3 regions of the Aliiglaciecola sp. LCG003 genome follow, and region 3 is predicted to be linked to each of the others. Evidence: predicted binding sites of a transcription regulator. Region 3 holds the regulator's gene; each other region holds the start of a gene.
The links. Region 3 encodes sigma-54, which starts transcription at its own class of promoters, with help from an activator protein. Its sites were predicted from a motif close to GTTGGCACGNNNNTNGNNT; they were not measured.
Positions count from the first base shown of each region.

Region 1: a site for sigma-54 is predicted at 5,474-5,492, ahead of QR722_RS16875 (CmpA/NrtA family ABC transporter substrate-binding protein). Genes of this name have one in related genera too.
Region 2: a site for sigma-54 is predicted at 2,863-2,881, ahead of QR722_RS02255 (PEP-CTERM sorting domain-containing protein). Genes of this name have one in related genera too.

Region 1 covers NZ_CP128185.1:3,881,494-3,888,936, forward strand. The annotation lists gene QR722_RS16855 (serine/threonine dehydratase) at 1-223, shown strand, start outside; gene QR722_RS16860 (amidohydrolase) at 269-1,915, shown strand; gene QR722_RS16865 (ABC transporter ATP-binding protein) at 1,943-2,800, opposite strand; gene QR722_RS16870 (ABC transporter permease) at 2,827-3,792, opposite strand; gene QR722_RS16875 (CmpA/NrtA family ABC transporter substrate-binding protein) at 3,884-5,284, opposite strand; gene QR722_RS16880 (GNAT family N-acetyltransferase) at 5,627-6,112, opposite strand; gene QR722_RS16885 (MBL fold metallo-hydrolase) at 6,088-6,945, opposite strand; gene QR722_RS16890 (Na+/H+ antiporter NhaC family protein) at 7,067-7,443, shown strand, end outside.
Region 2 covers NZ_CP128185.1:539,304-546,746, forward strand. The annotation lists gene QR722_RS02250 (hybrid sensor histidine kinase/response regulator transcription factor) at 1-1,504, shown strand, start outside; gene QR722_RS02255 (PEP-CTERM sorting domain-containing protein) at 2,193-2,813, opposite strand; gene QR722_RS19370 (hypothetical protein) at 3,132-3,305, shown strand; gene QR722_RS02265 (hypothetical protein) at 3,927-4,547, opposite strand; gene QR722_RS02270 (LodA/GoxA family CTQ-dependent oxidase) at 4,951-7,443, shown strand, end outside.
Region 3 covers NZ_CP128185.1:3,726,543-3,733,985, reverse strand. The annotation lists gene QR722_RS16260 (DUF2608 domain-containing protein) at 1-436, opposite strand, end outside; gene QR722_RS16255 (DMT family transporter) at 604-1,401, opposite strand; gene mgtE (magnesium transporter) at 1,494-2,852, opposite strand; gene QR722_RS16245 (HPr family phosphocarrier protein) at 2,968-3,222, opposite strand; gene rapZ (RNase adapter RapZ) at 3,240-4,085, opposite strand; gene ptsN (PTS IIA-like nitrogen regulatory protein PtsN) at 4,082-4,528, opposite strand; gene hpf (ribosome hibernation promoting factor) at 4,547-4,834, opposite strand; gene QR722_RS16225 (RNA polymerase factor sigma-54) at 4,861-6,336, opposite strand; gene lptB (LPS export ABC transporter ATP-binding protein) at 6,399-7,124, opposite strand; gene lptA (lipopolysaccharide transport periplasmic protein LptA) at 7,124-7,443, opposite strand, start outside.

The DNA.
Region 1 (7,443 bases), 150 kb from region 3:
TTGGAGTCAATGGTTACAACACCTGCTGAAAATCCATGTGGAACCGACCAGCGCGATGAGTATGCAAGCTGTTGCAGAGTGGCTTGGCAGTGTTGCTAAAAACCAAACAGTTTTAGTCTTACTCTCCGGCGGCAACATAGATCAAAGCATGATGTCACGCTTGTGGTCAGTGGATTATCTAAATGAATTACCGCAACTAGCATTGCAAAAGCACGAAATTTAGGTCACTTTTAAAGGTGAAAAATGAGCATAATCAATGGAAACGTAGATGAAAACCTTAGCAATTTTATTAATCTCTGCCCTTAGCTTTTTGGCCCAAGCAAAACCTACTATTGTGGGAAATGTAAAGGGTTATACCCTGTCGAACTCAGGGGCATTAATACAGTTTAGTCATATCGCCTTCGAGGGTGGAAAAGTATTAGCCATCGGCGATCCGACGCTATTAAACCAGTTTCAAGATAATATTTTCATCGATGGAAAGCAGAAAACCCTAATACCTGGTTTGATTGATTCACACGGACACATGTTGGGATTAGGGGCTACTCTATTGCAAGTGGATGTCAGAGAAGATGCTAGTGCCCAAAAAGCCGCCATGCATGTGCGCGATTATGCAGCGAAAAACCCGCAACTAAATTGGGTAATAGGTAGCGGCTGGAATCAGGTCTTATGGCCAGATAAAGCCTTCCCAACCGCCAAACAATTGGATGAATACATAAGCGATACTCCAGTTTGGCTTGAGCGGGTGGATGGCCATGCGGGTTGGGCAAATTCCAAAGCCCTCGAGCTCGCTGGAGTAGATAGAAACAGCGTAGATCCACCCGGTGGTAAGATAGTAAAAGATCAACAGGGTAATCCGACTGGTGTACTGATTGACACGGCTATGTCATTGGTCGAAAAATATTTACCAAAGGCCGATACTGTCTTCTATCAGGCCAGTCTTGATGCAGCGACGGCGCATCTATTATCGCTGGGCATTACCAGCATGCATGATGCTGGTATTAGCCAATCTGTATATGATTTCTACCAAAATCAAGCGGCTCAAAATCAATTGAAAGTGCGCATATATGCTATGTTAGCGGCCACTGATCCTAATATAGAAAGTATGCTTAAAGCAGGTTACATTAATGCCCAAAATGACTTTTTATCTATCAGAAGCGTCAAAGTTTATGGCGACGGCGCATTAGGCAGTCGTGGGGCCGCATTATTCGAAGACTACTCAGATGCGCCGCATAATCGCGGCTTGTTGGTGACTCAAGAAAATCAACTTAAACCATTGTTTGATTTAGTCTTGGGCAGCAAATTCCAACTTAATTATCATGCCATTGGTGACCGAGCAAATCGCTTGGCACTGGACAACTTTGAACAAACCTTTAAATCTCTAGGCGGCGAAGATTTACGCAATCGCGTAGAGCATACACAAGTCATTAGCCTTGATGATATTCCTCGCTTTAAACTGCTAAATATCATTCCAGCAATGCAGCCTACTCATGCCACCAGCGATATGAATATGGCCGAGGATAGGATTGGTAAAGACCGCTTACGTGGCGCTTATGCTTGGCAACGATTCGTTGCGCAAGGCTCACCCCTTGCCCTAGGTTCAGATTTCCCAGTAGAGCTAGCCAACCCATTTTACGGTTTGCACGCAGCAGTTACTCGTCAAGATAGAAACAATCAGCCAGATGATGGATGGATACCTAGCCAATCTTTAACGCTACTACAAGCGTTTAAAGGTTTCACAATTGACGGTGCTTACGCGGCTCATCAAGAACAGAAACTAGGTGGCTTGACCGAAGGTAAATGGGCCGATTTTATTCTAATTGACCGAGATATCTTTAGCATCCCGCCTGAGGATATTTGGAAAACCCAAGTATTAGAAACGTGGGTTGCTGGGTCTCAAGTATTTAGCGCCCAATAGCACTTACTTATGATGCTGCTTAAATAATTAGGCAGCATCACTATTGATATTCGCTTTACTTTGTTGTGCTTTTTTTGCGGATCGAGGGGTTACCGTTTCCACTTTACGTTGTTTTTCGTATAAGAACCTAAGTACTTCATGGCGATAATGGTTATATTGGGCATTATCTGCCAAGTCGATACGATTGCGTGGTCTTTCTAAGTCCACTGACAATATTTCCCCCACTGTGGCCGACGGGCCATTGGTCATCATTACAATTCTATCTGATAACAACACGGCTTCGTCCACATCATGGGTTATCATAATGACGGTATTACCTAACTCTGCTTGGATCTCCATCAATGAATCTTGCAGGTGGGCACGTGTTAGCGCATCCAATGCGCCAAAAGGCTCATCCATCAACAGGACTTTTGGTTGCATCGACAAAGCTCGGGCTATTCCCACCCGTTGTTTCATACCTCCGGAAATTTCAGCAGGTAATTTATCTCTAGCATGACTCATATGTACCAAGTCCAAGTTATGCTCCACCCATTCGCGAATCTGCTGTTTGCTACGTGGCTGTTGACTTTGTTTTACTGCAAGCTCAACATTTTTATAGACTGACAACCAAGGCAATAAAGAGTGATTTTGAAACACCACCGCCCGCTCAGGGCCTGGCTCGTTCACTTCAGTCTGGTCTAGGATCACACCTCCGGTGGTGGCTTGCAGCAAACCAGCCACAATATTCAGCACCGTTGATTTTCCACATCCAGAGTGTCCAATCAACGAAATAAATTCGCCCTTTTTGATCCTCAAGTTCACGTCAGTAAGGGCATTAAACACTCCTGTCGGGGTGGGAAAATCAATTCCTACTTGAGTGAGTTCTAAATGATGTTGTTTAGTCATTGTAAGGGTTCCTTATTTTCGCAGGATCAACGAGTAATTGCATTCTTATCCCAACTTACCTGCCTTTGTAATATCAGCATAAGACGGTCTAAAATAAAGCCAATAAGCCCAATAGTGAGTACTGCCACCATAATTCTCGCCAAGGATTCTGAGCTACCATTTTGAAACTCATCCCAAACAAACTTTCCTAATCCGGGATTTTGCGCCAACATTTCAGCAGCGATTAATACCATCCAACCTATGCCCAAAGACAAACGCAATCCGGTGAATATCATCGGGATTGAGGAAGGCAACACGATTTTGACAATATGCGTGATAGGCCCTAATCTTAATACCTTACTCACATTGATTAAGTCTGAGTCAATCGATGAAACGCCCACTGCGGTATTGATCAACGTTGGCCACAAGCAACACAAGGACACGGTCACAGCAGAGGTAATAAATGACTTAGAAAACATCGGGTCGTCACTCACATAGACTGCACTGACCACCATGGTTACTAGGGGTAACCATGCTAGGGGTGACACGGGTTTAAATAGTTGAATCAATGGATTCATTGCCGCATAAGCGGATTTACTCAAACCGCAGGCAATTCCGACCGGTACAGCAATCAAAGAGGCAATAATAAAACCAATCATAACCGTGTATAAGCTGGTCCATATCTGTTGGAAAAATGTCGGTGCGCCAGTGAAGTTACGAATTTTAGGCTTATAACTTGGATCGGCCGCCACTCGCTGCGCATTACGTACCTCTTGGCGCTGATAGAATTCCTCCGCTTTAGATTGTTGAGCGTAATGTTCGTCTAGCAAAGTATTCGTTTGCTCCCAGACTTGTGCAGGGCCTGGAAATTGCCCCAAAGAAGTATCTATATTTCTAGCTGCCACATTCCAAATTAGCAAAAAGAATATGATGCCTAACGTGGGTAAAATTAAGCCTGTCGCAAAGTTGGTCAGTTGGCTTTTGTCAAAACCAAACTTTACGTTTGGCGACATAATTGGAAAGCGCGTGGATTTAATCATTAATGCTCATCCGGTTTATCAAAGTAATATTCAGCACAAGCGCGAACCTATGCTGGATTTAAAATTAAAGTTTTATGTCGCCCTTCAAACCAATGGCCAGCTTTTCCAAATAGGCATTGGGTTTTGTGCCGTCGTAAGTCACACCGTCTAGAAAATCCGATTGAGGGGGTTTGAAACCACTTTCTTGGTTAAAATCTGGAAAGTCAGAAGCGTTTGCTTTACCTTCTGCGATGAGCGACTTCGCTGCTAGAACATACACATCCGGACGATAGACACTCTTGGCGGTTTGCATGAACCAATCATCTGATTTGGCATCAGAGATCTGTCCCCAACGACGCATCTGAGTTAAGTACCAAATTGCGTCACTGTAGTAGGGGTAGGTGGCGTTGTGACGGAAGAACACATTGAAATCAGGTACCTCTCTTTTATCACCCTTTTCATATTCGAAGGTTCCCGTCATGCTATTAGCAATCACCTCAGGATCAGCTCCCACGTATTGAGACTTGGCTAGTATTTTTACGGCTTCACCGCGGTTAGCATTGTTGTTTTCATCCAACCACTTAGCCGCCCGGATCATCGCTTTTACTACCCTGATATGCGTATTCGGATACTTATCGGCCCACTCTTTGCTAACACCAAAAACCTTCTCTGGATTGTTTTTCCAAATTTCATAGTCGGTTATTACCGGCACACCTATACCTTTGAATACAGCTTGCTGATTCCATGGTTCCCCTACGCAGTAGCCATGGATCGTCCCAGCTTCCATAGTTGCAGGCATTTGTGGCGGGGGCGTAACCGACAACAAAGCCTGCGCATCAATTTGACCACTGGTGTCGCCTTTATGCGGGGCGTAGAAACCCGGGTGAATTCCCCCTGCTGCTAGCCAATAACGCAATTCATAGTTATGTGTGGAAACCGGAAAAACCATGCCCATTTTAAAAGGCTTACCGCTTTGCTGATATTTCTCAACTATAGGCTTTAGCGCATCAGCTTTGATGGGGTGTACTGGCAATCCATTTTGATGGGGGATATTGGCTTTCATTTGCTGCCAAATATCATTGGATACGGTAATTCCGTTGCCGTTCAGATCCATACTAAATGCGGTAATAATATGTGCCTGAGTGCCATAGCCGATTGTCGCACCCAGCGGTTGGCCGGCAAGCATATGAGCGCCATCCAATTGACCATCAATGACTCTATCCAATAGCACTTTCCAATTGGCCTGCGCTTCCAAAGTCACATAAAGGCCTTCATCTTCGAAGTATCCTTTCTCATAAGCAATGGCCAAAGGCGCCATGTCGGTCAGCTTTATGAAACCAATTTTGAGCTCTTCTTTTTCAGGCCAACCCAATTCTGCGGCCTGTGACGTTGTCGACAACAACCCAGCTATTAGTCCCACAGCAACCAGCTTAGATGCTGTGCGTTTGACACTTTTGACTGCGACAGAAAGAGGTGAAGATAGCATGGTCTGGCTCCTTTTTTTCCAAAAAAAAACCCACGCAAACTACAGGACACGAAAGTTTGCGTGGGCGACTTTGCCTTTATTTTTAGATCACTTAGGTATCTAAAAATTTTTTTAACTTTATATTTTTATTATTATTCAGTGTTGCGCATTTGATGTTTTTATCATTTTAATGCGTCAGCACGTTTATCATTGCAGACTTGGTGCCAACTTTATTATTCATTAAAATCAGTCACTTAACATATTGTTCACAACGGGTAATCAGTAGAAGTTAACCAGCTTGGTGCGAATTGCACAAGCTTGGGGCGCATCCAGTGGCAACTAATGTGCATAGACTCGCCAGCTTTACTTGCGGGTCATATATAGGTAACAGGCCATTTCAGCCGATGGTGTCTCGGGATAGTCAGTTGGCAGGAAGCCTAAGGAACGGTAAAGTTGTTCGGCAACTTTATTATCTTTAGCAACAAATAGTGAATACCCGTTAGTTTCCAATAGGCTCGGTGCTAGCTCGATTAATTTAAGCACCAGCAAGCCACCTAACCCTAAACCCCGTTTACTTGGTGCCACCACCAGACGTGCAAAGTGTGCTCGACCGCAGCGTATATAGCATTGACCAAAGGCCAACATATTACCCGCTGAATCTTCGAGTTTGAAGGAGTGTAAGTCATGCAACTGAATTTGTAATGCAAGTGCTTTTAGCGTCAAAGGGTAGTCCATATTAGGACCACCCCAGTCACGAATGGTTTTTACCGAGTCGAACCAACTATGCAGTGTAGGCATATCTGCTTCACCGGCGCTGACAAGCTCTATTGATAAAGGGTCTTTATCCATTTCTCTTCAGATATAAATTGCCAAGCCCAATCTTTCCACTGCTCGTCTAAGCCAGCGTCAACGATATCATCAACCGTCATGCCATTAATTTTATGCTGCTTTACTTCGGCCGATGTAGCTTTAATCATATCGACGAAACGCTGCATATCAGCTTTATTAGCAAGGTCGCCATGCCCTGGAATTATCTTTGTTTGATCTGAAACTAAGGTTAACAAATGTTCAACACCGGCTATATAGCCTGCCACCGAACCGCCAGCGTCAAGATCTATGTATGGGAATCTATCTTTAAAGAACACGTCACCGGCATGTAACACGTCGGCCTGTTTAAAATAAACCGCACTGTCACCATCGGTATGGGCATAGGAGAGGTGGAACACATCTAGGGTTTCACCATTGAAATGTATATTGACGCTTTGCGCATAAGTAACAACAGGAAGTTCTGCATGCTTATGATCGGGCTTTGAAGCTAACCGAGTGCGCACGTTGTCATGTGCGAACACCGTCGCATCGCGAACTTCACGCATATACACATTCGAACCTGTGTGATCGCCGTGATAATGAGTATTTATCACATAACGGAGTTTGCCTTTAACAATTTGGTCCAACGCATTGGAAATCTTTTCGGCCAAAGGTTCAAATTGATCATCGATGATCAGCAAGCCTTCATCGCCGGCAGACACGCCAATGTTTCCACCTGCGCCGGTCATCATATACACTGAGCCGCCTAAATGTTGTGATTGAATTTCTACATCCGCAAATCTATCCTGTGCAGATACTAAGTTACTGAGAAATCCAGCAGCTATTATCAGCGCCGAAAGTGAAATTATCCGCATAATTCTATCCTATTGTTTTGTTTTGACTTCAGTAAAATTACCGTTTTTCGTGATGAACAGATCATAAAGAATCACAAATATGATAATTTATTTCATTCGCTGAATTAAGAGTGTCTATTTAATGAGTAAAATGCAAAATATTTTGACCTTGGTATGCATTATTTTTGGTCTGATCGCTGGGCTGTGGGTCAATTTTAATTTGTCAGCCTCTTGGGTAGAGTCTCGATTGCAATATCAAACCTTTGAAAATGCACAGGGGCAAATCGTCTATATTAGCAGAGGCAAAGAGCAAGCCATTGGAACGCCAGTAGCCTATCAAGACTCACCACTTAGACAGCGCAATTTAGACACACTCACCGAAGCCCCAACATTGAAACAGCAATGGGTAATACTCGATGGTGACAACACCAATCCGATTTTACTGAAGGCCGATTACCACTATGGTATCTGGTCTTTGCTGCCCGCCTTTATTGCCATCGCACTATGTCTAATCAGCCG
Region 2 (7,443 bases), 1.2 Mb from region 3:
ACTGATTTCTGGGCCGCTAGAGCAAATAAACGATTTGTGCAATAACAACGAGCAAAAAAAGTATATTGAAATAGTTGGCAGGAATGCCCATCGAATTTCAAACATCATCGACCAGATCCTTGTACTTTCCCAAATAGACTCTTGCAGAGCTAATGAAAAAATACTTTATGATTTACACAAGTCTATATCAATTATTGTTGAAGCATTTCGTTCCACTACCCGTCTTAAAGATCAGACTTTGATTTTTGACAATCGAAGTGAAGGTAATGCCCGCCTAATTAATGATTCACTAGAGCAAATACTGTCAAATCTGCTAGTCAATGCTTATAAATACACTCCAAAATATAAGAATATAGAGGTATATGCATACAACGAAAATGACTATGTTGTGATACAAGTTTCCGATCAAGGACTGGGCATAAAGCAAGAAGATCTCACTTCTATTTTTGATCGCTTCACGAGATTAAGCAATGCACAGAATATAGTCGGAACGGGCTTGGGCCTGGCAGTTGTGAAGGAACTAATACATGCGAATGGCGGTACTATTTCCGTTGAAAGCTCGCCAGGATTAGGCGCTACTTTCACTGTTCACCTACCTATTTCTGACATCAATACAGAAAGTAAAATAGATTTAAAAGAAGTTAAAGTGTCGCCTCACGTTTTGGAGGACAGCCCGACATTTGAATTTGAAAAAGAGCTAGAAGAGGCCAATACCGATCAGCTGGAGACGGTTCTGATTGTAGAAGATGACATGGAAATGAGTTCATATTTGTGTGATTTACTATCTGAAAAATACCACTGTATGATTGCTAATAATGGTGAACATGGCATTCAAAAAGCAATTGAAGCAATACCTGATTTGATTCTCTCGGATGTAATGATGCCAAAAATTGATGGTTTCGAGTTATCTGATGCTATTAGGGAAAACGACTTAACTTGCCATATCCCTATAGTTTTATTGACAGCGAAAGCCGATCTAAACAGCCAAATGGATGGTTGGACGCATAATGTGGATGACTATATTTTCAAGCCTTTCAATAAAGCAGAACTTTTAGCTCGAATTCGACGGTTATTAGTTATCAGGGAAAAGGTGAAAAATCATTTTGCAGAACCAAGTCAATTTGAAAACGAGAAAAACCTTTTCGAGATCAGTGATACTGATTTTTACTCTGAGCGAGATAGGCTCTTTTTTGAAAAATTTGTCCATTTGATTGAAACCAATTATTTAGACAGAACTTTCGACAAATGTCAGGCTGCGGACCTCTTAGCGGTAAGCGATAGGCAATTAAGCCGCAAACTAAATGCTTTAACCAATTTCGGGTTTGTTGATTTACTTAGGAAGTACCGTTTAAACATGGCTAAGCAAAGATTAATCGAAGGAGGCCAAATTTCAAATGTGGCCTACGATGTTGGATTTTCTTCTCCTTCATATTTTAGTCATTGCTTCAAAGACGAATTTGGCTTGTCACCTAAGGCTTTTGTTGAGCAGATCCAACAGCACTAAATCATCCGCTAGGCTGCAGTATTCAACGAAGGTAGCTTATTTAACTCTGTTGATGAGCGGAATTAATTTACCCCAAATTTCTCTACTCTAGTCAGTGAAAAATAGTAAATGTGCTGCACGATATTCCATTGGATTTCAAAATTCCGCAAATACATTGGAAAATATACGCTTATGAGGGAATTAGACGCAGCGCTGAAATTGCTGTCAGCCTAATTCCACCAGAGGCTATTGGTGGACACATTGGACGGAGATATGCATCTATTTTGTCAACCTAAAAAAATGCTAAGACGCCACCACAGCAATATCGATGTTCACTTTACGGCATTGGAAATGTCGAACGCCCAGAAGCGCCAAAGATATTGGGCGTCAGGGTAAAAGGTGAATATGCATTAGCGACGGGAGTATATACCACAAGTGGCAGGAACAATATTTACTCAGACATTGAGTAAAGGCCCTTATCAGGGTTTACCTGTTAGGTCTTGATGATATTACTGAGGTTCAACGGAACACCGAAGGCTACAAGCGCTCATTAAGTAATTCAAACTGAAAATTATCTATAAGAAAAATGGTCAGTTTCAATCCAATAAGATAGATAAATAAAGGATTTAAGAAGTTTTGAAAAACATTATGAGAAAATAATTGAAATATTGGTGCGTAACTGAGTATTACGCACCAAAAGTAGAGCTCGTTATTTTTGTTTTCTGCGTCGAATAGCTAGACCAGCAAAACCTAAACCTAGAATGGCGAGGACAGAAGGTTCAGGCACCGCATTAGGATCAGTAAATTCTCTGGAATCGCCTATGAAGACGTTTGGGCCAGAAAATCCAAATTCTGAATCTGTTTGAGTCCCTCCAACATAGTTAGCAATACCGTCGCTGTCTGAAGCCCAAGAGTTAGAAATATATGCAATATTTGAATCGAAAACGTGGTTCACGTTGTCCCAAGTATAATTATCGCCGTTACTTACTCCCACAACTTGATAGATACCTGGATCAAGCACGAGTTCAGTTATTGTTACATATCTGAAAAAGTTAAAAACATCGAAAGTATTAGTAACAACAACGCTTGCAAGCAAATTCTGGTTCGAATCATAAAGCGCAACAGCATTATCATCGACAGCATTAGTATTGGGATCTGCATAGTAGCCTAGCCCCGTTACCGTTACTTGGTTCAAAACTTCAAAGTTAAGGGCGAAGTCCCAACTTCCATTTGTAAAAGAGTTACCTGGCTCATCAAAGCTAAAAATTGGAGCCGCGTGTGACGCACTTGTGTAAATCACAAATAGTAAATATGAGAAAATCTTTTTCATGCTGCATCATTCCTTATATGAGTGAAATTAAGAGTTTAAAAAACTGATAATTCAAACTTCATGCCAATATTCAAGCATCTGTTTTATATTGTTTTTTTTATTTCATCATAAAATAGTGTAAAATTTATGGACGTTTTTTGTACGATTTAAGCTGTTCGGGTGTGTACAAAGTCCGAACGAGTCGAACAGCTTATAGATAGTCAGGCGAATATAACCATGGTGTTACTTGTAATAAAGTTCACATTATGGCTTGGCTGTTTGACGCGTGTGAATTTTATTTTCCACGCTTTTGGTGATCAAGCATACGAGAAATAACATATGGAAGTGAATGTTCAAATTCAATACACTCCAAAAACGTTGGATATATGTCACAGCGCCTGTACTTGGATATTTCTTGAGATAGCTTGTGCGATGCAAAATGTCTATGGGGATCGTTCGATGAATGATTTATATGATTTGACTGAGTTATTTAGAGCAGCGGGCAAACACTAGACGATCGGAAACTTACGTTGAACAGGCATCGCATTTACTATCTAGTCGTGGAAACAGACTGATAGTGCTTTGAAGCAAACGATCTGCATATTGTTTTTAAATTAACGTCAGGCATTGCGCAAAACTGAGTTTACATTCATGGAATCAGTGTTTAGTTAGTTTTTGAGGGATATTCAGTTCAAATGGCTCGAATGTCCCTAAGTTGCAGCTGTTTTTTGGAGATTTTAGTAAATTATCCGAGTATTAGCGCCGATTCTATTTCCTCAAAAAGGGCTGTCTCGGAGGTTTGTTGCATTACATCTATACACTCGGTTTGTGCCCGTCTACTCAATAGTTTTAGCAAACGAGTTTCAAGTTACTCTGACCCTTTAATTTCTTTAATTTTCGAAGAAAAGTTAATTGCAGGGGGGCAAATTTCTAACGTGGCATACGATGTAGGATTCTCTACCCCTTCGTACTTTAGCAATTGTTTTAAAGACGAGTCGGGATTATCTCCAAAAGCCTTTGTTGAGCAGTTGAAGCAACGCTAAGCTTTTAGTCAGGTTGTTGTAATCAGAAGGGCCTGTGAAAATTAAATTCTGTTGCTGAACAGAACTAATTAACACGGCCCTAATACTATATCTATGAAACTATATTTCTGCGACGGGTCAGCGCTAGCGCAACTAGACCTAAGCCAAGCAAAGCTAAAGGCGCTGGAGTAGGTACTTGAGCAGGCTCTTGAGCTTGTACTACTAAATTATCAAGGGCTGGATTAAAGTTCATGCTATCTGCCCCTACACGCCCAAAGAAGTCTACCTTGGTTAAGCCAGTCCAATTCAATGATTCGGTTACCCATGCATTTGAAGTGTCGACAGAGGCAGTGACACTGCCGCCGCTAGATAGGTAGCCCGTCACTTCAATAATACCCATTGCAGGGGTTAAATCTAAATTTGAAAAATCAAAAGACAACAGGTTGAAGTTCTTAGCGTTACTCATTGCAACGGAAATCATATTACCGATGCCACATCTAAGGCACCAGCCAAAAACTGCACTGCCGTTGCTATTTACCGCATTGGCTCCAAAAATCCCGTCTACCGGTTCGGGTACTCTTGAACTGTTTAAAATAAAACCGTCTTCTGAATAGGGTGAAACCTGTATCATTGATGAATTGTCAGGGACAACGCCCTCAAAATCAATCACAGCTGCGTTTGACCCAAGTGGTGCGGACAAAATTAAAGCAAAAAATAGTATTCTCTTAATCATGGTTTTCCCGAAGTTTTATTTTTTACAACTTAGAATAGATTCAATTAACCCAAAGAATGTAAGTCTTGTAATATCGCAGTGGCAAACAAGCACATATCAGGCCAAAAAATATTACCCTTATATTTCATTTGGTTATAAAAAGTACAACTGTTCAGCTTTTATATGTGTAAAAAAATCCGACACAAATCTCTTGTATATACCGTTTTGTCGAGTGACTTGGCTAAAAGGTCAAGCAAACTCAATGTGCTTAATTAGGTTATTTATTTGCCCAATCAATCAATCTGTATTAGGCTATTTTTTGTACAAAAGATGCTGTAGCAAGGTTGCCTGTGTCTATTTAGCCCCTTTCTTTCCTTGGTTATCTTCAATTTATTTTTAAATTACAAAACTTTAGGGAAGAGTTATGAAACACAATTCGAATAAACACTCATCAGTGGATAAAGAGCCATCAGCCAATACTGTCAAATGCTGGGAGGGGCAGGCAGACCCTACAGAACGATTGAAACAGATGTTCGTTGATTTGGGGCAAAAACGCGATATTGCCAGTGGCAGCAAACCTGCCCGACGAGCGGTATTCAGAAAACAGCATGGTATTGTTTATGGGCATTTCAACATCAGAGATGACATAAAAGCTGAGTGCAAATTAGGTATTTTTGCCGGTGATAAATATGAATGCGCAGTGCGCTTTTCCAGTGATACCGGCCCTACTAGCCCTGACTTAAGCTCAACAATGGGGGTGGGTTTAAAGCTTTTTGGTGTGAAGGGCAAGAAGCTATTTGGAGAGGGCAATAACGCCGACTTTATTTTTCAGAATATTGACCGATTTTTTGCCAAAGATGCCAAACAGTTCTGTGAGTTTACTACCGCTGGCGTAGTCGATCACAACTATGCTCAGTACCTAGAAGAGCACCCTGAAGTGGCACAGATCCTGACTGATATGGAAAAAATCGAAGCCAGTTGTCTGACCGCAAGTTATTGGGCGATATTGCCATTTAAGCTGGGTGATAAGCACATTGTTAAGTATCGTTTAGTACCAGAGGACTCCCTTGGAGGCGCTGCCTTTGATGACGATAACTATCTGGCGCTAGATTTAGCCAGCCGTTTGCGCAACGGCGAAGCAAAATTTCGTTTTGAAATTCAACTGCGCACTGGTGACGACATGCCCATCGATAATGCACAAAAGGTTTGGAGTACCCAAGCCAGCCCTTTTATGTGCATCGCCGATTTGATTTTTCCACAACAAGACATATGCGCGATTGGTCAGAGTGAGTTTGGGCAAAACTTGTCATTTAATATTTACCGGACACTTGCTGAGCATGAGCCTTTAGGCAGTATTGCCCAAGCCCGCAAGGTAGTGTACCAAGCTAGCGCAGATGCTAGGCATCAAGCAAATGGTCAGTCAATGCAAGAGCCTGAGCAGATAAACCCTGCTTTTAAAGATGATGAAGAGGACGATAGCGATTGCATTGTTTATGCAGGTATCTATCCGCCAATTGGAGTAATGCGAGTAGGTAATAGCAAGCACGAATATTTTATCGGCCCTGAGGTTAACCAGCCAAAAGCACAGCACGGTATGCAGGCTTATCGGGATAAGACCGGCGCCATTAAACGTCAAGCTGCGCGCTTTCGCGTATATGGTTTTAACGCTGCAGGTAAGGCGGTTAAAGAATTAACCGCTGATAATGCCAAGATAAAATGGCATAGCCACTTAGCCAACCAGAAGTCTTCCTGGTATGAGTTTCAGTTAGCCTTAGACATACCAGAAGCCGCCGATGCGCCGTCGTCGATGTTGCGCAACAGCAATGTTGCAGATCGCAGTCGATTACTGATTGATGGCGGCAAAAAATCTATTTCGGGTAAACAGCAGGGTAGCGAGAAATTTAACGGTAAATTTCTGGGGGAGTCGGTGTATTTAGGCGAAATGTTTACAGATGAACTAGGCCGCTTAATTATGCTCGGCGGTCACGGCAAAGCCGAAAATATTAATGGTGATTTGGCTATTACTTTTGCCAATAATGAAGGCTGGTATGACGATACATCCGATGGCCCTGTGACTGCTGAGGTGGAATATGAGGGGATAAGCATTAGGGTATTACCCGCCTGGGTTATCTGCGCGCCACCGGATTTCGCCCCTATGCAAAAGTCAGTGCGTACCATGTGGGATTTGATGCGTGATGTCGCTATCAACAGCGGTATGCTGAATCGTCCACCACGACCGTCGTTTAGCCAAGACATTTTACCCATTTTTCAGCGTATGACGGATCTGCAATGGGTAAATGCCGGTTTTGCTGCGGCCTTTGGTTGGGGGGGGCCGTTTGACTACACAACGGCTGAATGGATTGCAAAGTTAGCCGATCCCTCTTCGGCAAATTTTGAGATGCGTCACGTCATCTCCAATAGTTTTCGCCGTTATCATTTTAGCGGTGCCCAATCCCCGCAGCTTTGGCCATGGGTGTATGGCGATGCCATGAGTGTACCTGCGTCAGGCTCAGTACGGCAAAATGCGACCTTATCTGATTTGCAGTTGGCCTTTTTAGAACAGTGGGCTGATGGGGACTTTATTGCCGATTATGCTCAACAGCAAACCCCAGCTTCTCATGTAGAGGAGCTACCGATAGAACAGCAACCGGATATGTTAACTCAGGCTGCAATGGAGTTTTGCTTAGCCGATGCGTTTCATCCAGGTTGTGAAATGACTTGGCCGATGCGAAACCCAGGCATGTACATGACACCTTACCGCCTGCAGCACGCTAAAAAAACGCAGCCGACCAACGGGCATTATTATGGCCCTGTGATGAGCAGCGATGTGATTAGCTTACCGGAAGGGCCTCTTATGGGAGGGCAAGTCGCTGGTGGTATTACACGCTGGATGGCAATTCCTTGGCATTGCGATACC
Region 3 (7,443 bases):
TTAGTGCAACTAGCGTATGTCCCGTGTTTTGCCAATTCACGATGGTACTATTTAGCCTATCTTCGGTTAATCTCATCGGTGATAATTCGTATAGCAAACCAATTGAATCTTCAAATAAACAACTGACTTTTTGCGCTGGAGAGGGTTTAACATCAAGCTTACCCGTTTGCCATTGATACCAAACATCACTGCCTAAATCTGTGCTACTTGTCAGTATGGTATTATCAATATCCATCACAATTAACACGTTTTTAGCACCATACTGGCGGCTTAACTCAGTGGTTTCAGATACTACATCTGCAAAGGTGAGTGTTTCTTGTTTGACCACCCTAGTGGCAACAGGATTAAGCTGAGCATCTTGACTGACTACCGCACAAGATGAAATAAACAAAGTAGAGAAGACTATGGGTAAGTAGCTGGATAGGTTAAGTTTCAAAATTATTCCCGTAAAAATGTTTAGTAAAGAATCAGGCTAAGAAAACTATTATCGGCATAATAAGTCACCAAGTCGACCCTGTAGCATCAGGATGTTGTCACTCATTCTTTTGAAAGGTCTCAAAAAAATTACAACGAAAACATTAGTGAAAAATCAATGCTCTCTGATTATGTCTTTGATTTAGTAAATTGCTTGGCTTTGATCACCAAAATTATTCCGCCTAGAATGCTAATCGAGGCGACTAACAACCTAATAGAAAATGTTTCGTTCAGCAGTAAAATGCCGCCCAGAGCTGCAATAATCGGTACACTTAATTGACATACCGCGGCAATATTAGCGCGCAAATAGGGTAGCACCTGATACCAAATGGCATAACCAATACCAGATGTCAGTGTGCCTGATAGGATGGCGTACACGACTCCCTCAAGTTGAATTTGAGAATGGACGAATAGTATAGGTACTAACATCACCGATAATAGTGATGCTTTAACAAAATTGGCAGCTGTATCTTGTAATGGTGTGGCAGATTTAGCCCCTAACAGTGAGTACCAACCCCAAGCCATTCCTGCCAAGCTCATTAGCAACACACCGGATAAAGATGGTGCTGTTACCCCCGGCGAAATTAAGTAAATAAAGCCAGCAAAGGCGCTAAGTAAGCCAAGCCATTCAAGCTTTGTCGGATGTTGCCCACGGAGGATTCCCACTACTATCATGGTGATCTGCACACATGTAAATAGCACCAGGGCACCTGTTCCTGTGTCTAAATCAATGTATCCATAGGAAAAACCCGCAGCGTAGATAAACAAAGCCAATGCTGACAGCCAACTACCTGAATGAAAAACGGTATTGTTACTTTGGCGGGTAAACAGAATAGTGCTGAGGATTAAGGCGCCAGAAACTAAGCGGATTAAGGTGAAGCTGGTGGCATCGATAGTATGGTTAGCTAATGCCAGTCTGCACAGCAATGAATTGCCAGCAAAAGCAATCAGGGCAAGCGTTGTTAAGCTGATGATTTTTAAGCTTGAAATGTGCTAGTCCCTTATCTATTTGCTATAGGTCACATTAAAAATAGAGTAGCTGTACCTAAAAATGCGAATATCCCCACCACATCGGTAATGGTCGTGAGGATTACGCTTCCGGCCAATGCAGGATCAATTTTCAGACGTTTCATCACCAAAGGTAAGGTTGCGCCAGCGAGGCCTGCGGCTACCATATTGATCATCATCGCAAAGGCTATCACCCCGCCAAGCATCCAATCTTGTTTCCATAGCGCTATCACGGTGGCAATGAGCACCGCCCAAATCATACCGTTGAAGAAGCCGATAGCCAGTTCTTTAGTGATCAAAAACTTGGAGTTTCCGGCGCTAACATGACCCAGTGCCATACCGCGGATAACCAGAGTCAAGGTTTGGTTGCCTGCGACCCCGCCCATACTGGGCACTATGGTATTGAGGATTGCAAGGACCGCTAATTGACTCAGTGTTGCTTCAAATAAATCACTGACTGCAGCCGCGAGTAAGGCTGTCACCAAATTGACCGCCAGCCACACCGAACGCCTTTGGGTACTTTGTAACACCGGCGCAAAGGTATCTTCTTCATCGTCCAAACCGGCCATACTCATCATTGAGTGCTCAGCGTCTTCACGAATGATATCGACAACATCATCAATGGTAATTCGACCTAAAAGCTGGTGGTTTTCATCTACAACTGGTGCAGACAACCAATTATAGCGAGCAAATAATTTGGCTACATCTTTCTCAGGCATGTCTATCGGGATAGCTTCTGGCTCTTCATCCATTAAATCGCTAATCGACAGCTCGGGTAACGCAGTAAGCAGTTTGGTTACCGCGACTGTACCGATTAAGGTGTCATTGCGACTGACCACATAAAAGGTATCGGTACTTTCTGGTATTTCACCTCGCAAGCGCAGATATCTTAGTATTACTTCGATAGTGACATCAGCACGCAGGGTGATGGTGTCGGTATTCATAATAAAGCCGGCAGTATCCTCTCCATAAGATAGGGCTTTTACTGCGCGCAAACGATCTTGCTCGTCCATGGACTGCAGCACATCATTACTGACCGATTGTGGCAGGCTGCTGAGGGTTTCGGCCAAATCATCGATGTCCATATCTTCAAGGGCATCGACCACTTTTTCTGGCACCATTTGACCGATAATGCCATTACGGACATCCTCTGACAGTTCTTCGAGAACATCACCGTAAAAATCAGGGTCAAGCATCTGCCACAACTCGTACCTAGATTTGGTCGGAGTTGATTCAAGCAGTAGGGCTATATCACTAGCAGGCATATCGTGAAGCACTTTGTGCACATGCACAAAACGGCCACTACTCAAGGCTTGATTAATTGCCTTGAGCTGTCGTTGGGCGTGCTTAACTTCTAGGGCTTCTGCCATGAACCTACAGCTTGATGAAAAGATTAAACTTATTAATAGTTTAGTGGAGTAAGGGAGTCAGGTCAGCAATTATATTAGCTTCTGCATCGTTTGTTTATATTTTTGCAGGATGAGCTTATTCTTGTTCGTTGAATTTTTCGACAATCAACTTTTCAATGGCTTCCATAGCAATTTCTGCATCTGGCCCTTCGCTGATCACAGTAACCTCGCGGCCCTGATAACTTTCTAACATCATCAATCCAAGCACACTGACAGCGGAAGTGCTTTTTTTACCTTGTTGCAAGGTGACTTCGGCATCAAATTGGGTGGCGAGTTTAACCAGTTGAGTCGCTGCTCGGGCGTGAAGGCCGAGTTTGTTGACGATAACCATTTTCCTTTCACAACGGATCAACGGTTTAATTCTCGGTGACGGATCTGAACATCTGGATGGGACGCCCCAAAGGTCTTGGCTAAGGATTCGGCCACAAATACCGAACGATGTTGACCCCCAGTGCACCCGATAGCTACTGTCACATAACTGCGATTGTTACGTTCTAGGTGGGGCAGCCATGTGGAGATTAAGTTTTGGATTTGCCAAATAAATTTAGTCACTATAGGTTGAGAGCCAAGAAATATTTCAACCGCAGCATCAAGGCCCGTAAGATGTTTTAAATCCGGCTCCCAGTGTGGGTTGGGTAAGAAGCGGGCATCAAACACATAGTCGGCGTCTTTAGGGATCCCGTACTTAAAGCCAAATGATTCAAATACCAATACTAATCTTGAGCTCTTTTTACCTAAGATACGTTCACGAACTAATTCAGCTAGTTGATGTACCGATAATTTATCAGTATCCAGGTATAAATCGGCTCGCTCAGCGATAGGCGCTAATAGCTGTCCTTCGGCTTGAATTGCATCAGACAAAGATTTGTTCTGGCGTGAAAGAGGGTGCAGACGACGGGTTTCGCTGAATCGTTTTATCAGCATATCGTCGCTGGCATCTAGATAGACAATGGTCATATCCCAAGTGGAGGGTAAGTAGTCAAGTATCTCTACTAATTCCCCCGGGATCTTAGGTAAATTCCGTACATCGATACTGACTGCCACCTGATCGTATTCGTCCACCACTGTGTGAGTAAGGGTGGGTAGTAAGTTGACCGGAATATTATCAACACAGTAATAACCTAAATCTTCTAAGGCCCGCAGAGCGATAGACTTACCTGAGCCAGAACGGCCACTTATGATGATCAATTTCATCCAATGATTGCCTCATACAATTGCCCATCAGTCTCGCATTTTCGGAGTACTTTAAGGACTTCCTTATCACTGAGTCTAGTTGCTATGGTTGCCAAGGTTTGCAAATGCCCTTGGGCTTGTTCTTCAGGAACCAAAATGGCGAAGAAAATGTCAACCGGACAATTATCTATAGCATCAAAGGCTATAGCGGGTTTACAGGTTATTAATATGGCCAAAACCTTATCAATGCCTTGCAAACGGCCATGGGGTAACGCAATGCCATTACCAATTCCAGTGCTACCAAGTTTTTCACGACTTAACAGGCTCGTAAGTATATCGGTTTGATCAATGTCGGGCAGCTTTTGGGCTGCGAGTTGACTGATGATTTCTAATATACGCTTTTTGCTCGTCCCCTGAACTGCACAGCTTGTGCAGTCAGGAGTAAGTATGTCTCTAATTTCCATTAAGATTCAAATTTTAGGTTAATGGCGCTTAACTTTTTCCTTATGCTTGATCACCTGTCGATCAAGCTTGTCAATCAAACTATCAATAGCCGCATACATGTCGTTATGCTCAGAAGTGGCGAAAACTTCGCCTCCTGTCATGTGAACGGTTGCTTCGGCTTTTTGATTGAGTTTCTCGACATTTAGGATTACATGAACATTGTTTATATGGTCAAAATGTCGTTCTAACTTAGTAAATTTCGTGTCTACATAGTCTCGCAATGAATCTGTAATTTCTACATGATGGCCAGTAAGGTTAATTTGCATAAAGCGTCTTCCTTCTGTTGATGAGCCTACAGCAGGCTCTTGCGTTGATTAGACGGTGGGATCGAAAGAGACTCCCGATATTTTGCTATGGTCCGTCGGGCAACCTGTATACCTTGGTCAGCCAACAGTTGAGCAATTTTGCTATCGCTTAATGGTTTCGTCGTAATTTCAGACGCTACCAGCTTTTTAATCAGAGCGCGTATGGCGGTAGATGAACATTCTCCACCTGAGTCAGTCGCCACGTGGCTTGAGAAAAAGTATTTTAATTCAAAAATCCCACGGGGTGTATGCATATACTTTTGCGTAGTTACCCTTGAAATGGTTGATTCATGCATGTCGACCATTTCCGCGACGTCATTTAACACCATAGGTTTCATCATTTCCGGGCCGTGCTCGAAAAATCCAATTTGCTGTTGAACGATACAATTGGCCACTTTTAACAAGGTATCATTTCGGCTTTCAAGGCTTTTAATAAACCATTTGGCTTCTTGCATATGAGAACGGATAAATTGGCTGTCACTGGTATTTTTGGCACTACGGCTCATTGCTGCATATTGCTGATTCACGTTTAACTTGGGCAAGCTGTCTGGATTTAATTCGACTTGCCATCTGCCACTTTTTTTCATTACCGTTACATCAGGAATAACATATTCAGGCTCACCAATAAGTAATGCACTTCCAGGACGTGGATTCAATGTTTGCAACAAGCGCATGGCTTCCCGTAACTCTTCTTCTTTCAAACGCGTCTTACGCATAAGAGTACGATAATCTTTACTGCCGAGAAGTTCCGCATGCTCACCAATTAATAATTTAGCCTCAGCTAACCAAGGTGTGTCCGCTGAAAATTGATTGAGCTGAATCATTAGGCATTCTTGTGGGGAGCGAGAACCTGAGCCTATGGGATCAAACATTTGAATGCGCTTGAGTACGCATTCTACTTCGTCAAGCTCTACTTCATCATCATCGAGACTGGCTAACACCTCTTCGGTGCTCATGGTTAAATAGCCAGATTCATCAATTGAATCAATAATTGCGGTAGCGATGGCGATATCTAAATCGGAAAAATGAGTGAGGCGCATTTGCCACAACAAATGATCTTGGATGTTGTCTGTGGTTTCACCTTGAAATATTTGGTCATCATCACCACCACCACCGCTGATGGAAGCCGGAGCGGAAGACGCGCTAATGTAGTCATCCCAAGTACTATCAATGGGTAATTCGTCAGGTAAATCGTTTTTCTCTAATGCCTCATTTGTGTCCATAGTGTCGGCACTTGCAGAGATAATCTCGTCCGCTTCGTTACCATTATTTTCAGCTAATGCAGCGTCACCGCTAGGGCCATCAGAGCCTTCTTCTATCTCCAATAACGGATTAGACTCAAGCGCCTCTTGTATTTCCTGTTGGAGATCAAGGGTCGACAGTTGCAGCAATCGAATAGCCTGCTGAAGCTGCGGAGTCATTGTGAGTTGTTGGCTAAATTTTAACTGTAACGAGGGTTTCATTTATTTTTTAAGTTCTTACTCAGTTAGCCAGAAAGCTGTGGGTTAAATTCTTGATACCTTAACTATAGCTTGAATTGCTCACCAAGGTATACATCTCTCACTTGTTGATTATTTAATACTTCTTCTGCGGTGCCTGATGCGATCAGTTCACCATGACTTACTATATAGGCTTTTTCACAGACATCCAAAGTTTCCCGAACATTATGATCCGTTATTAACACCCCAATACCTCGCTCGCGCAAGTGTTGAATAATCTTTTTTATATCATTTACCGAAATAGGATCAACACCAGCAAAAGGTTCATCAAGCAGAATAAACTCGGGGGATGCAGCCAAGGCCCTGGCAATTTCAACTCGTCGTCTTTCGCCACCAGACAGGCTCATTCCTAAACTGTTTCGAATGTGGTTAATATTGAATTCATCTAACAAAGAATCGGCTTGTTCTTCTCGCTGTGTAGCGCTTAGCTCTTTGCGGGTTTGCAAAATAGCCATAATATTTTGATACACAGTAAGCTTGCGAAAGATGGACGACTCTTGAGGTAAATAACCTATACCTTCGCGGGCTCTGATATGCATGGGCTGAAAGGTCAGTTCTTTCTGATCAATCATGATCTCGCCTTTATCCAAGGGCACCAAGCCCACTATCATATAGAATGTAGTGGTTTTACCCGCGCCATTGGGACCCAACAAACCGACAATTTGTCCAGTGGACACCTCTAAGCTAACGTCGCGTACTACTTGTCTAGATTTGTACGCTTTGGCTAGATTGGTTGCTCTTAAGGTAGCCATTAAGGTTTTTTATCCTGTTCAAGTTGCTGCTCAGATTCTTTATCATCTGATTTTTTGCGTAAACTGTCCGGCTGAAAAATCGCGGTTACTCCACCTTCACCGTTGTCGCTGCTCTCTGCTACCAGTTGTTCCAGTTCCATATTAAAGATAATCGACTCACCCTTAACTAAACTACTATCCTGATTCAGCTCAGCATTTCCAGAAAGGGTTAGGGTTCTGCTACTGACTTCATATTTGATTTCATTCGCAGCGGCACTTATGGAGCCTCCATCATCAAGTTTCTGGGTATACTTGGCAGGCTCTCCTCTGGCGATGAAAA